DNA from 2 places in the Rhizobium sp. WYCCWR 11128 genome. Region 1 is predicted to be linked to the other one. Evidence: riboswitches for the same ligand, from Rfam matches in the RefSeq annotation. Region 1 holds a riboswitch; the other holds the start of a gene.
What was found. A riboswitch is a leader RNA that binds a small molecule or an ion and turns the genes downstream of it on or off. The one in region 1 is predicted to bind FMN.

Region 1 (7,526 bases):
CGATCGTTCGAAGGGCTGCGGTGAATCTCTCAAGGCATATCCTGACGTCAAGGTTGTCGCCGAGCAGTTCTCGAACATCTGGAGCCAGGACGAAGGATTCCAGATCATGCAGAATATGCTGCAGGCAAATCCGGACGTTTCGATCGTGTTCGCCCAGGCCGACGGCCTCGCCCTTGGCGCCGCGCAGGCGATCAAGGTCGCCAATCCTTCCCAGAAGATCGTGGTTGGCGGCTTCGATGGTGACACCGCAGCTCTCGAAGCGCTCAGCAAGGGCGTCTTCAACGTAACGGCGACCCAGCAGACGCAGAAGATGGGCCGCGACGCGGTTGAAAACGCCGCCAAGCTTGTTGCCGGGGAGAAGGTGCCGCCGGTCCAACTCATGGATGCCACCCTGACCACCAAGGAAAACGTCGCAGGCTTCATCGCCAACCATCCGTAATGAAGTTGAGGTCTTGAGGAGGTGTGCCGTGACTGATCCAGTTCTTTCCCTGAGGGGCATATCCAAATGGTATGGGCCGCTCCAGGTTCTGAAGAATGTCAGCTTGGACGTCTATCCGGGCGAAGTGGTTGCACTTCTCGGTGAAAACGGAGCGGGCAAGTCAACGCTATCGGGCATTATCGCCGGGTCACGCACGCCGTCCGAAGGATCAATGACATGGCTGGGGCAGCCTTATGCCCCGGCCACCCCAAGGGAAGCGATCGACAAGGGCGTTGTCCTGATCCATCAGGAGCTGCAGCTTCTGCCGCAGCTGTCGATCGCGGAAAACGTCTTCATCGGACGTTGGCCGATGAAGAACGGTGTTGTCGACCGCGCCCAGATGGTTCGCCGGGCCCAGGACCAGCTCGCTCGCTTGAACCTTCACATCCCCGCAACGCGGACGGTCGCCGGCCTTTCCACAGCAAATCAGCAACTTATCGAGATCGCCAAGGCGCTGGCTCTCAACGCAAAGCTCCTGATCCTCGATGAGCCGACGGCCGCCCTTGGCGGCGCGGAGACGGAAGCTCTTTTCGAACAGGTTAGAAAGCTTCGGTCGGAGGGCGTCGGCATCGTCTACATTTCCCACCGCATGGAAGAGATCAAGCGAATAACCGACCGGATCGTCGTTCTTCGCGATGGCGAGCGCGTGCAGGAATTCTCAGACAGCGCGACCCCGGTGCGAACGATCGTCGAAAGCATGGTCGGACGCCCGCTTGACCGCTTGTTCCCTGCCCTGCCAGTTCCGACAGACCATCCGGTACTCCAGGTGTCCGGACTGAGCTCGCCGGACAACTCGTTCCGTGACGTTACCTTCGAAGTGCGCGCCGGGGAAATTCTCGGAATCGCCGGATTGGTCGGCGCCGGCCGTACGGAACTTGTCCGCGCGATTTCGGGCGCGGACCCAATCAGTGCAGGTTCGATCAAGCTGGAAGGCGAAGAACTCAGGCTGCGCGATCCGGCGGACGCGATCGCCAAGGGTATCGTGATGGTTCCGGAAGACCGCAAGGAGCAGGGCCTGATTGTCGGGCACCGGATCGGCGAGAACATTATCTACGCCAATCTCGACAAGCTGGGCGGGCGTTGGATTACGCCGAGCGTCAAGCGCTCGTTTGCGGAGAAGGCAGTTGCCAAGTTCGGCGTAAAGGGCCGTGCGGAGCAATATGCCTCGGACCTGTCCGGCGGCAACCAGCAGAAGGTGGTCATCGCGAAATGGCTGATGCGCGATCCTAAGGTCGTCGTGCTCGACGAACCGACGAGAGGCATCGACGTCGGCGCCCGAGCGGGCATCTACGACATCATCGTCAATCTTGCAAAACGGGGCGTGGCGGTCATCGTCGTAAGCTCGGACCTTGAGGAAGTTCTCGGAGTCTCCAATCGCATTCTCGTGCTTGCGCAAGGCAAACAGGCAGGCATTCTCAATCGTGACCAGGCAAATGACGTTTCGGTCATGGAGCTAGCTACCATCTAAACAGACAGAGAAAGGAAGAGCGGTGTCCGACATCACTCTGAACGCCCCGAAGCTTTTCGATCTCAGCGGCCAGGTTGCCATCGTTACCGGAGCCGGAAGCGGCATTGGGCAGCGCATTGCCATCGGCCTTGCGCAATGCGGGGCGGACGTGGCGTTGCTCGACCGTCGAACCGACGACGGGCTGGCCAAGACGGCTGAACATATTCGCGCCGCCGGCCGCCGCTCGATCCAGATCGCGGCGGATGTCACGAGCAAATCTTCCCTTGGAGATGCCGTAGCACGGACCGAAGCCGATCTCGGCCCATTGACACTTGCAGTCAACGCTGCAGGCATCGCTAACGCGAACGCAGCGGAAGAAATGGAGGAGGACCAATATCAGACGTTGATGGATATCAACCTGAAAGGCGTCTTTCTTTCCTGCCAGGCAGAGGCTCGCGCCATGCTGAAGAATGGGCGCGGCTCCATCGTCAACATCGCTTCCATGTCGGGTGTGATCGTAAACCGGGGGCTGAGCCAAGCGCACTATAACGCCTCCAAGGCGGGCGTGATCCATATGTCGAAGTCCATGGCGATGGAATGGGTCGACCGCGGCATTCGCGTCAACACCATCTCCCCCGGATACACGGCAACGCCCATGAACACCCGTCCGGAGATGGTCCACCAGACCAAGCTCTTCGAAGAGCAGACGCCGATGCAGCGCATGGCAGCGGTGGACGAGATGGTAGGCCCGGCGGTGTTTCTGCTGTCGAATGCAGCAAGTTTCGTGACCGGCGTCGATCTTCTCGTCGATGGCGGTTTCTGCTGCTGGTGATGCGATGAGAAAGCTCATTGCCGCCGCTGGAAAGTGACCGGTCTCGCTTCCTCCCTGGCTGAGATCGAGGCGCTGAAGGGACTAACGGGCAAGACGGCGTGCGATATCGCCGTCTGCCCGCCCTTCACGCCGATCGAACGGGCTGTCTAACGGACGGAGGGTTCGGGCGTCGTCATCGGCGCTAAAGGCTGCCTGAATTTGCGACAACCGGTTGAGATCCAATAATGATCGCATGGTAGGTCGCACCCAGATTTGCTGTTTATCGAGTGACACAAGGAAAGAGCATGAAACGCTTTGAGCAGAAGACCGTCGTTATTACCGGGGGCAGCCGCGGCATCGGCGCCGCCATCGCCAGACGCTTTGCGCGCGAAGGCGCCAATCTCGTCGTCTCGGCCAATGAGGAGCTGGTCCACGGCGTTGCCGAACAGATCCGAACCGAAGGCGGCAAGGCGATCTCCTTCATCGGCGATGTCACCGACAAGGCAAGCGTCACCGCCCTCTATGATGCCGCCGAGAAGGAATTCGGCTCGGTCGACGTTTCGATCCAGAATGCCGGCGTCATCACTATCGCCCGCGTCGAGGACCTGACCGAAAACGAGTGGGACAAGGTCATGGCCGTCAACACCAAGGGCGTCTTCCTCTGCGCCCAGGAGGCAATATCAAGAATGCGCAAGCACAAGCGCGGCGGCCGCATCATCAACACCGCTTCCGGCCAAGCCCGCGACGGCTTCATCTACACCCCGCATTATGCCGCCTCGAAAATGGGCGTCGTCGGAATCACCCAGAGCCTGGCCAAGGAAGTCGCGACCGAGAAGATCACCGTCAACGCCTTCTGCCCCGGCATCATCGAGACCGACATGTGGGCCTATAACGACCAGGCCTGGGGCAAGCTGCTCGGCAACTACGCCCCCGGCGAACTGATGAAGGAATGGGTCGAAGGCATCCCGATGAAACGGGCCGGCTCCGGCGAAGATGTCGCCGGCCTGGTGACCTTCCTCGCCAGCGATGACGCTGCCTATATCACCGGCCAGACGATCAATGTCGACGGCGGCCTGATCATGTCCTGATGCAGGCGCCCAAATTGCGTAGCGGTTTTGGGACAACGACATGCATCGAACAAAGAGCAAACCACGAGCGAAGTGCGGAAGGCGACACGGTCGTCGCCTCTGTGTGAACAGTGTGTCCATCGGCGTTAGGGCAGCTTTGCATTTTTGCCTGGTCGAGTGACCTTGCCATCCGCCTGTTTTTGGTCCTATCTTTGAACTGTTCTCAGGGCGGGGTGTAATTCCCCACCGGCGGTATCAGGAGCAATCCTGGAGCCCGCGAGCGCTTCCGGCACCTCCTGTCGGAAGGTCAGCAGATCCGGTGAGATGCCGGAGCCGACGGTATAGTCCGGATGGAAGAGGACAACACGGGCAGTCGCACTCCATCCTGGAGGCGGCTGACGTTTGTTCGCCCAAGGGCAGAAGGCTCGCTCACGGATTGAGCCGAGCAGACCATGTCAGTCCGCTGACATAACCCTTGAAAGGCCAGACAGCATGACTATCGCAACAATTGAAGATGCCATATCAGCCATTGCCAGCGGCAAGATGGTCGTCGTCGTCGACGACCAGAACCGGGAAAACGAAGGTGATATCGTGGTCGCGGCCGATGCCGTCACCCCGGAAACAATCGCCTTCATGATGACCCACGCCCGTGGTCTCGTCTGCATCGCCATGGAAGGCGAGCGTCTCGATGCGCTCGACATTCCGCTGATGGTGCCCAACAACACGGAATCGCACAAAACTGCCTTCACGGTCTCGGTTGATTATCTCAAGGGCACGACGACGGGCATTTCTGCGGCGGACCGCGCCGCCACCGTCCGCGCCCTGGTCGATGATCGCGCAAAGCCCGCCGATTTCGCCCGCCCCGGCCATATCTTTCCGCTGCGCGCCAATCCCCGCGGCGTGCTCGGCCGCCCTGGCCATACCGAAGCCGCCATCGATCTCGCCCGCCTTGCCGGAAGGGTCCCCGCCGGCGTCATCTGCGAAGTCGCCAACGACGACGGAACCATGTCTCGCCTGCCCGAACTCACGCTCTTCGCCGAACGCCACAACCTACCCCTCGTCACCATCGAGGATCTGATCGCCTATCTCGACCGCCAGGTAGTAAAAGACATACGCGAAGTCGCTTGATCGATGCCTTTGTTGCGGTGGCACAGCCCGCCGCAACTAAGAACGTGCCGAAGCGATGACCCTGAGGGCACCTTCCCTTGCCCACCCTATGTCCGGCTGATTGAAACGCCGCCATCGGCCAGCATCGCCGTGCCGGTCACGAAGCTCGACATGTCGGAGGCGAGGAAAAGCGCCGCATTGGCGATCTCTTCGGGTTGCGCCATGCGTTTCAGCGCATGCAGCCCCTCCACGAAGGCGAGCACCTCCGGCGTGGCATCAGGCGCGTTGGTAATGCTGGCGGGCGTGTCGGTGCCACCAGGAAGCAGTGCGTTGACGCGGATCTTCTGCGCTCCGAGTTCAGCGGCGAGCACCTGCACGAAGCCGATCAGCCCCGCCTTGCTCGCCGCATAGGCGGCCATGCCAGGCATACCGACGGTGTGGCCGACGAAAGTCGAGGTGAAGATCAGCGATCCGCCGCCTTTTCCCATCGCCGCCGACTGGTGTTTGGCGCCGAGGAAGGCGGCGGTGAGATTGGTCTCGATCGTCTCGCGCCAGCCCTCGAGCGACAGCCCGGCAACCGGCCCCATCTCACCGAGGATGCCGGCATTGTTGAAGGCGATGTCGAGCCGGCCAAAACGCGAGACCGCCGTTTCGACGAGCCTTGCCTGCAGCGCCTCGTTCCTGACATCGCCTGATATGGCGACGGCTTGACCACCCTCCGCCTCGATTTCCGCGATGACATCATCGAGCGCGTCCTGCCGCCGGCCGGTGACCACGAGCTTGGCGCCTTGCCGCGCAAAGAGTTTCGCCGCCGCGCGGCCGATGCCGGAGCTTGCGCCGGTGATGATGGCGATCTTGTCGTTGAGAAGTGTCATATCGGTCTCTCCTGGGTTGTTGCGAGATGTGAGATGCTCAAATATCAGGCGATGCAGCCACCCGATTCCCGCGCAAGAAGAGAAAAACGCCTATGGCCCAACCGGAAGGAGCGATGGCGCGTCCCCATCGCCGCCTTGATGGCCGTGCGGAAGTATCGGGATTCGCCTTATAAAACGGTGATTTGCGGCGATCTCACTCACACGCCTGCGTTGACGTCAGCGTTATTGTGCACCGCATCATCGATTTATGCTTTGTGTGACATTCATCCGATTCCCTTGATGCATCTTCGCGATTAAAAGGAGCGCACAGGTAACGGGAATCTCTTCATGCCGCGGTCACGCAATACTGAGGGCGCCATCTATATGAGTATGGCGATGGCCGGCTTTTCCGCGAGCGACGCTCTGTCCAAATCGGTGATCGGCTATATGAACGCTGGCGAAATCATGTTCCTGCGCGGCCTCTTCACCAGCCTGCTCGTCTATCTGATCGCCTGGAAAATGGGCGCGCTGCGTTCCTGGCGCATCATGCTGCAGCCGATGATCATTTTCAGGATCATCTGCGAGACGCTCTCCGCCGTCACCTATATCACCGCGCTCGGCATGATGCCGATCGCCAATGCCTCGGCGATCCTGCAATCGCTGCCACTGGTCGTCACCTTCGGCGCGGCGCTCTTCTTTGGCGAGCCGGTCGGCTGGCGGCGCTGGTCGGCGATCCTCGTCGGCCTCGTCGGCGTGATGATCATCATTCGTCCCGGCCCTGAGGGATTCACCGCCGCCGCCCTCCTCTGCGTCGCCGCGGTGCTGACGACGGCCGGCCGCGATCTCGCCACCCGGAGCATCAGTCCGGAGATTCCCTCGCTGATGATAACCGTCATCACCGCCATATCAGCCTCCTTCTTCGGTGCGCTGCTCATTCCGGTGCTTGGCGGCTGGCAGCCGGTCAGCGCCACCGCGCTTGGTCATCTCGTGCTCGCATCGGTGCTGGTGCTCGTTGGCTATCAGTCGGTCATCCTCGCCATGCGCACTGGCGAAATCTCTTTCGTCGCGCCGTTCCGCTATACCAGCCTGATCTTCTCTTCTGTGCTCGGCTTCTTTTTCTTCGCCGAAGTGCCTGACAGCTGGACGCTCGTGGGGGCTGCGATCGTCATCGCCTCCGGCCTCTATACGTTCTATCGTGAGGCCAAGCGCCGCGTGTCGCCGATCGCGCAGGAATCCGCGCCGCGCGCGCCGGTTTGAGGAAGGATGATGGCTGAATTCTCATTGGATAAATCTCAAATAGCGGGCGTCGTGCTGGCCGGCGGCCGCTCACAGCGCATGGGCCGCGACAAGGCGGGCGTGATGCTCGGGGCCGAGAGCCTGCTCCACCATGTGCTGACCCGCCTCTCGCAGCAGGCCCCGCTCGTTGCCGTCAACGCCGATGCCGCCGCCGAGAGCGTGCCTGTCGTTCCCGACCGTTTTCGCGGCAAGGCCGGGCCGATGGCCGGTATCCATGCGGCCATGGTCTATGCCGCCGGCCTGCCGTCGACCACCCATGTCGTCACCGTCTCGGTGGATTGCCCGTTCTTCCCGGCCGATCTCGTCGCCCGGCTGGCGGCAGCGGTCGACCACCCCTCGCAGGTCGCCATTGCAGCCTCCGAGGGCCGCAGCCATCCTGTCTTCGGGCTTTGGCCGGTGACGCTGGCCGCCGATCTCGAAGCCTGGATCGCCACCGACGAGAAGCGCCGAGTACGCGACTTCCTGT
Region 2 (7,526 bases), on a different contig from region 1:
CGGGGAGAGGGCTAGGGTGAGGGGCAGCTTTCAGTTTGTCGCGCTCAGCTCGACCGGGAAGAACAGGGTCTCGCCGGAGGAGTCGCTGACGCCGTCATTGTCGGTGACCGCGTAAGGCTTGCCCGATGCGTCGAAGGTGAAGCCTTCGAGCTTGTCCAGAACATAGCCGTTGGTGGCAGACTTCAGTTCACCGAGGAAGTCATGGGCTTCGGTTTTCTTGACGACCGGCAGCTCGGCCCCGAGCTTGGCGGGCTTCAGCTCCGAAATCGCGACCTTGTAGAGCTTCTTCAGCCTGGCGGCATCGCCGACAAGGTTGTCGCGCTCGATGATGTAGACGCTGTCGCCCTCGGCCGATATTTCCGACAGACCGACCCAGCCGCTTTCCGTCTTGTCGAGCGGATAGCGAACGGCACCCCATTCCTTCTTCTTCGGATTGTAGGAGACGAGCTTGACGAAGCCCTTCTCGTCGTCGCTCCACTCGCGCTGGACCGCCATCCAGAGCGTCGTGTCGTCGCCGGTGTCGACAATGGTCACGCCTTCGAAGCCGTAGCGGATTTCGTTGGCGACGAGCTCCTTCGGCAGGGCGATCTCGGCCTTGATGTCACCCTTGGCATTGACGTTGTAGAGCGCGTGCGGAACGAGACGCTCGCTATAGCCCTCCGAGGCGAGCCAGAAGGAGCCGTCAGCGGCAGCCGCAATGCCTTCGATGTCGAGCTTCTGCGCCGGAGCGCCGTCACGCTTGACGACGAGGGCGTCGGTGATGACGGCCGGCTTCTTGCTGGCATCGATCGTGTAGATCGTCGGCTGTGAACCCAGAACGCTGTCGCTGACGGCGTAGAGCATGCCCGGCTTGCCCGGAACGGCAGCGAGACCTGAAAGGGCTGCGAAGCCGATCGGATTGCCGTCCTTCTCGGCGGAGACGATCTGCGGATAGGCCTTATCGCCTTCCGAGCGCTCGTAGATCATCACATGCGAGCGCGTGCCGCCGTCCTTGCCGAGATCGACCTCGTTGGCGGTCGCAAAGAGATTGCGGGCGGGAATGGCGATCGCGCCTTCCGGCGAAATGCCTGATGGCAGCAGTTGGACGAGTTCGGGATCGGCGCCGGTATCTTTGAAAACGCCGACCACCGAGGCGCGCTCGGCGAGCAGGAAGAAATACTTGATGTCGCCGAACTTGGCGGCTTCGAGGCCTTCCGGCTCGACGCCCTTCGATCCCGAGCGGCTTTCAGGATAGTGGCCGATATGGGTGACGGCGCGTTCGAAGGAGGCGCCCGATTCGTAGAGAAGCTTGCCCGTCTTATCGAAGATGGTGAAGCCGCGCGAGCCGCCCTGGTAGTCGCCTTCATTGGCAACGACGAGGCGGTTGTCGTCCAGCCACTTCACGGCGTCGGGCTCGCGCAGCACACCTTTGGCTTCGCCTGAGAATTTCAGGGCGCCGTCACGCTTGGTGTCGATACCGGTGAGATCGACGCTGCCGGCGGAGAAATGCGTCTTCACTTCAGCCGTGTTGGCGTCGATGATGACGATCTCATTGTTTTCCTGCAGCGTCAGGGCAATCTCGTTCAGGCCGTTGAAGGCGACGAATTCCGGCTCCGGATCCTCCGGGGCGACGCCGGTAAGCCCGGTCAGCGTCACGTGCTTGATGGTGCCGCAATCGACGGTGCCGTTCTTGACCTGGAAGACGACGAGATCGCCGGCCGGCATCTGCGGGATCTTGCCGTCATTGACGTCTTCGTCGCGCTCATTTTCGATTGCGATGGTGCCGAGCGTCTTGTCCTTGTTGAGGGCGATCGAATCCGGCTGACCACCGAGATCGCACGTGTTTTCGATCTTCTTGGTCGCCACGTCGACGATCGCCAGACGGCCCGAGGGCTTCGCCTTGCTTTCGGAGGTGTTGACGGCAACCAGCGCCTTGCCGGCGCTCGAGGTGACCGAAGTCGGCTCGCCGTCCATCATCAGCGCGCCGCCTGCCTTGGGGGCCTTGGCATCGGTAATGTCGATAAAGCCGATCGCGCCGAGCGGGCTGTCGCTATAGATCAGCGTGTTGCCGTCTTCGGTCGCGGTGATGATCTCGGCGGAGCTCACCGAAAGCTTGTCCTTGTCGGCCGGCAGGTTCTCTGCGACCGGGAAGGAAGCGATGCGGTTGAAAACCGGCTCGGCCGCGGCCGGAAAGGCTACCGATGCGAGAAGCACGGCAGCAAGCGCTGCGCTGCGCGATGAAATTGTCATGAAATCCCCCATGTGTCGAACATTCGAAACATGAGTTTTCTGCGGGAGCCGCATGACAGAGGCATGACAGATGCGGCATTTTGCGTCAAATCATGTCAGGCAAGTTTCCGCTCCCGGCGCATCTCGTTTCGCATGATGAACAGCGAAGCAGACAGGATGAGAGCCGCTCCCAGCCAGAGGTAACCCGCCGGCGCATAGCCGAAGAACAGCCAACCGGCCAGCACGTTCAACGGCAGCTTCAGATCGTCGAACGGCTGGACGTAGGCGGCATCCGCTGCGGCATAGGCAAGCGTCAGGAAATACTGCGCTACGGCAGTCAGCAGCCCCGCCAGCAGGAACAGAGCAAGGGTTGCGCCCGTCGGCACTGCAAAGCCTGCCGCAAGCGCCAGCCCGCCGTTTATCGGCGTCAGCAGAACGAGCAGCCAGACGGTGATCGTCTCCGGCCGTTCGATGCCTGTCAGGCTCTTGGTGATCAGCGACGAGGCGCCCCACAGCAGCGCCGAAAGCACAGGCAAGAGAGCCGCCCAGCCAAAACCATCAGACCATGGCTGCAGAATGATCATCGCTCCGGTGAAGCCCGCCGCCGTCGCTGCCCAGCGGGCCGGGCCGACGCGCTCACCCAGAAAAAGCCGGGCGCCCAGAATGATGAAGAAGGGCGAGGTCATCACCAGTGCGATCGCCTGCCAGATCGGCACCGCGGCAAGGCCGGCGACCCAAGCCTCGACGCCGAGCGCGGCAAGCACGACGCGCGCAAGGTGACGCCAGGGATAGCGCGTGCGCATCGCCGCAAGGCCGAGCCTCTTCAGGAACGGCAGCGAAAACAGGAAGGCGAAGCCATATTGCCAGAAGGCTGCCGACGCCGAGGGAAAGGCAAGCTTCATCGTCAGCCATTGGGTGACGACGTTGAGAAGCGAAAAGGCAATGCCGGCAAGGACCATCCAGAGTGCCCCGACAACGGCGCGGGATGGCTCGACGGCAACGGAAGTCTGATTCATGTCTTTCATCCATAAAAGGGACCAACATAAATCAGGACGCATGAACCCCGACAGGCGACACAGGGCAACCCCTGCCCTTCGCACGGCCGACGCTCATTCTCTTCCATCCGGACTTTAACCGTCGGCTCCGGAATCGCACCGGATCTGCTGACCCTTCCCCCGCTTGGACACGAGAGAAGGCGCTCGCGGGCTCAGGCCGAAACCCTTACCGCCGGTGGGGAGTTTCACCCCGCCCTGAGAACAGAAACGTCGTAGATTAAAGCCCGGGCGACAGCAAGGCCCGCCAAAGCAAAAGGGGTCCGGCAAAGCCGAACCCCTCTTAAATCCTGCACAACCGGTCTCGTTTCCGGCTGGTGGGATAATCTCAGATCAGCCGTTGACGGCGTCCTTCAGGCCCTTGCCGGGCGTGAATTTCGGCACGTTGCGAGCCGGAATGTCGACTTCAGCGCCCGTCGACGGGTTACGGCCCTTCGATGCGGCACGATGAGAAACGGTGAAGCTGCCGAAACCCGCGAGGCGAATGTCGCCCTTGTTCTTCAGTTCAGCCTGGACAACGTCGAAAACCGCGTCAACAGCGGAAGCCGCGTCAGACTTCGTCAGTCCTGCCTTTTCGGCTACTGCGGACACGAGTTCATTCTTGTTCATGTTTCCACCCCTTTCTAAATGGTATGAAACGACTCAAAAGTAAGCTAGGCGCAGAATAGGTTTCATCAGGCCCGCCGAAAACCCAAAAGCCCTGCAAATCAAGGAAAAGCAAGCGTCTACATGACGTTTTCACAAAAAAGGCTGGCGTTTCCGCCAGCCTTTTTCCGTGTTTTGGGCCAATTGGGCATAAATGTGGCAAAGGCCACTCAATGCGCTATGGTTGCGCCTGTCTCATCGAGGCCTTCGACCGATGCGATGACCGGCGTTTCCACCGTGCCATCCCATTCGATCGGCTCCGGCCGCCGGATCAGCGCATGCTTGATCACCTCGCCCATGCGGGATACCGGGATGATCTCCATGTTGTTCTTCACGTTGTCAGGAATCTCCGCCAGGTCCTTGGCGTTTTCCTCCGGAATCAGCACCTTCTTGATGCCGCCGCGAAGCGCTGCGAGCAGCTTTTCCTTGAGACCACCGATCGGCAGCACACGGCCGCGAAGGGTGATTTCGCCGGTCATGGCCACATGCCTGTCCACTGGAATGCCGGTCATGATCGAGACGATCGCGGTTGCCATGGCGACGCCTGCCGAGGGGCCATCCTTCGGCGTCGCGCCTTCCGGCACGTGCACGTGGATATCGCTCTTGTCGAAGCGCGGCGGCTCGATGCCGAAATCGACAGCGCGCGAGCGGACATAGGAGGCCGCTGCCGAGATCGATTCCTTCATGACTTCCTTCAGATTGCCGGTGACGGTCATGCGGCCCTTGCCCGGCATCATCACGCCTTCGATGGTCAGCAGTTCGCCACCGACTTCCGTCCAGGCAAGACCGGTCACGACGCCGACCTGATCCTCGCCCTCTGCTTCGCCATGGCGGAAGCGCGGGACGCCCAGATAGTCGGAGATGTTGGCAGCCGTCACGTGAACGGCCTTCGTCTTGCCCTTGATGATCTCGGTGACCGCCTTGCGGGCGAGTTTCATCAGCTCGCGCTCGAAGTTGCGGACGCCGGCTTCGCGGGTATACTGCTGGCTGATCGACATCAGGGCGTCGTCGCTGACCGAGAATTCTTCCGGCTGCAACGCATGTTCCTTGATGGCCTTCGGCAGCAGGTGCCGCTTGGCGATTTCGCGCTTTTCATCCTCGGTGTAGCCGGCGATACGGATAATCTCCATGCGATCCATCAGAGGCGCTGGAATATTCAGCGTATTTGCCGTCGTGATGAACATCACATCCGACAGGTCGTATTCGACTTCCAGATAGTGGTCCATAAAGGTCATGTTCTGGGCCGGATCGAGCACTTCGAGCAGGGCCGAGGACGGATCACCGCGATAGTCCTGGCCGAGTTTGTCGATCTCGTCGAGCAGGAAGAGCGGGTTGGACTTCTTCGCCTTCTTCATCGACTGGATGACCTTGCCGGGCATCGAGCCAATATAGGTGCGGCGGTGACCGCGGATTTCGGCTTCGTCGCGAACGCCGCCAAGCGCCATGCGGACATACTCACGGCCGGTCGCCTTGGCGATCGACTGGGCGAGCGAGGTCTTGCCGACGCCCGGAGGACCGACGAGGCAGAGGATCGGGCCCTTGATCTTGGTGGCACGGGCCTGCACGGCCAGATATTCGACGATGCGCTCCTTGACCTTGTCGAGACCGAAGTGATCGGCTTCGAGGATCTTCTCGGCATTGTTGAGATCGGCCTTGATCTTCGACTTCTTGCCCCAGGGAATGCCGAGCAGCCAGTCCAGATAATTGCGCACGACGGTGGCTTCCGCCGACATCGGGCTCATCTGGCGCAGCTTCTTCAGTTCCGCATCGGCCTTTTCACGGGCTTCCTTGGACAGCTTGGTCTTGGAGATGCGCTCTTCCAGTTCGCTCATCTCGTCGCGGCCTTCCTCGCCGTCGCCGAGTTCCTTCTGGATCGCCTTCATCTGTTCATTGAGGTAGTATTCGCGCTGGGTCTTCTCCATCTGGCGCTTGACGCGCGAGCGGATGCGCTTTTCGACCTGCAGGACCGAGATCTCGCCTTCCATGAAGCCGAGGGCCTTTTCGAGGCGCTGTTTGACGCTGGTGGTCTCCAGCATCTCCTGCTTCTCGGTGATCTTGATCGACAGATGCGAGGCGACCGTATCGGCGAGCTTGGAATAGTCGTCGATCTGGCTTGCGGCGCCGACCACTTCGGGCGAAATCTTCTTGTTGAGCTTCACGTAGCTCTCGAATTCGGAGACGACCGAACGCGACAGGGCTTCCAGTTCGACCGGATCGTCATGCGGCTCCTCGAGCACATGGCCGAGCGCCTCGTAAAAATCCTCGCGGCTGGTATAAGTGTCGATCTCGGCGCGGGCGCGGCCTTCGACCAGAACCTTCACGGTGCCGTCGGGCAGCTTCAGGAGCTGCAGCACGTTCGCCACGGTGCCTACATTGTGGATCGCGGAAGGATCCGGATCGTCGTCGCTGGCGTTGATCTGCGTCACCAGCATGATCTGCTTGTCGGAACCCATGACCTCTTCGAGCGCACGGATCGACTTTTCCCGTCCGACGAACAGCGGCACGATCATATGCGGGAAAACCACGATGTCGCGCAGGGGCAGAACAGGGTAGGCAGTGCTGCTCGCTACAGACGTTTTCTTCGTCATTTTATGTCCTTTCCATCGTCCCGTTGCCGGGCTCTCTGCACGGCCGCTTGGGACCGGCCGGCAATCTCACTTGTTGCTACAAGTGGAGGTTCTGACTACGCTTTTCAAGCCACGCTAACGCCCGCGTCCCTCGGATGTGACAGCTTTATTACAACGGAACGCCAACACTATGAAGCGCGTGGCTGGACCGGCGCTTACCACTTCCGACCCGGCTAAAATACAAACGCCAGCAAGAGGCTTACGGATCATTGCATCATTGCCAAGCACTACCCCTTGCGCAACATCGGCAAAGGCAATTTCGGTTCCCACCGGCAAATACTAACAGCGCTTCGCATGGTTTTTCAAATAGAAAGGGGCCTGCCTATGGCAAGCCCCCAAAATAATCACACGAAAGCCTAAGCTCACGCCGAAGCGTTGGCCTTTTCTTCCTGGCGATCGGCATAGATGTAAAGCGGACGGGCCGAACCGCGCACCACTTCCTCGGAGATAACGACCTCGCGAACGCCTTCCAGCGTCGGCAGTTCGAACATCGTGTCGAGCAGGATCTTCTCCATGATCGAGCGAAGGCCGCGGGCGCCGGTCTTGCGCACGATCGCCTTGCGGGCGATTTCGCGAAGAGCGTCCTCGTGGAAATTCAGTTCCACATCCTCCATCTCGAACAGGCGCTGATACTGCTTGATCAGCGCATTCTTCGGCTCGGACAGGATCTGGATCAGCGCGTCCTCATCGAGGTCCTCGAGCGTCGCCAGAACCGGCAGACGGCCGATGAACTCGGGGATGAGGCCGAACTTGACCAGGTCTTCCGGCTCCAGTTCGCGCAGGACCTCGCCGACGCGGCGGTCATCCTGCGACTTGACGCTAGCGCCAAAGCCGATCGAGGTCTTCTCGCCACGGGCAGAGATGATCTTGTCGAGGCCGGCAAAAGCGCCGCCGCAGATGAACAGGATGTTCGTGGTGTCGACCTGCAGGAATTCCTGCTGCGGGTGCTTGCGGCCGCCCTGCGGCGGAACGGAAGCGACCGTGCCTTCCATGA

Region 2: linked by a shared signal. The riboswitch ahead of HX898_RS31225 (DMT family transporter) and the one ahead of ribB (3,4-dihydroxy-2-butanone-4-phosphate synthase) in region 1 are both predicted to bind FMN.

The regions. Positions count from the first base shown of each region.
Region 1 covers NZ_JACCEZ010000001.1:812,459-819,984, reverse strand. The annotation lists gene HX898_RS04030 (sugar ABC transporter substrate-binding protein) at 1-439, shown strand, start outside; gene HX898_RS04025 (sugar ABC transporter ATP-binding protein) at 468-1,946, shown strand; gene HX898_RS04020 (SDR family oxidoreductase) at 1,969-2,757, shown strand; gene HX898_RS04015 (glucose 1-dehydrogenase) at 3,042-3,824, shown strand; FMN riboswitch at 4,019-4,169, shown strand; gene ribB (3,4-dihydroxy-2-butanone-4-phosphate synthase) at 4,296-4,931, shown strand; gene HX898_RS04005 (SDR family oxidoreductase) at 5,018-5,785, opposite strand; gene HX898_RS04000 (DMT family transporter) at 6,113-7,021, shown strand; gene mobA (molybdenum cofactor guanylyltransferase MobA) at 7,031-7,526, shown strand, end outside.
Region 2 covers NZ_JACCEZ010000017.1:45,079-52,604, reverse strand. The annotation lists gene HX898_RS31230 (esterase-like activity of phytase family protein) at 31-2,241, opposite strand; gene HX898_RS31225 (DMT family transporter) at 2,325-3,224, opposite strand; FMN riboswitch at 3,316-3,470, opposite strand; gene hupB (DNA-binding protein HupB) at 3,594-3,869, opposite strand; gene lon (endopeptidase La) at 4,076-6,493, opposite strand; gene clpX (ATP-dependent Clp protease ATP-binding subunit ClpX) at 6,895-7,526, opposite strand, start outside.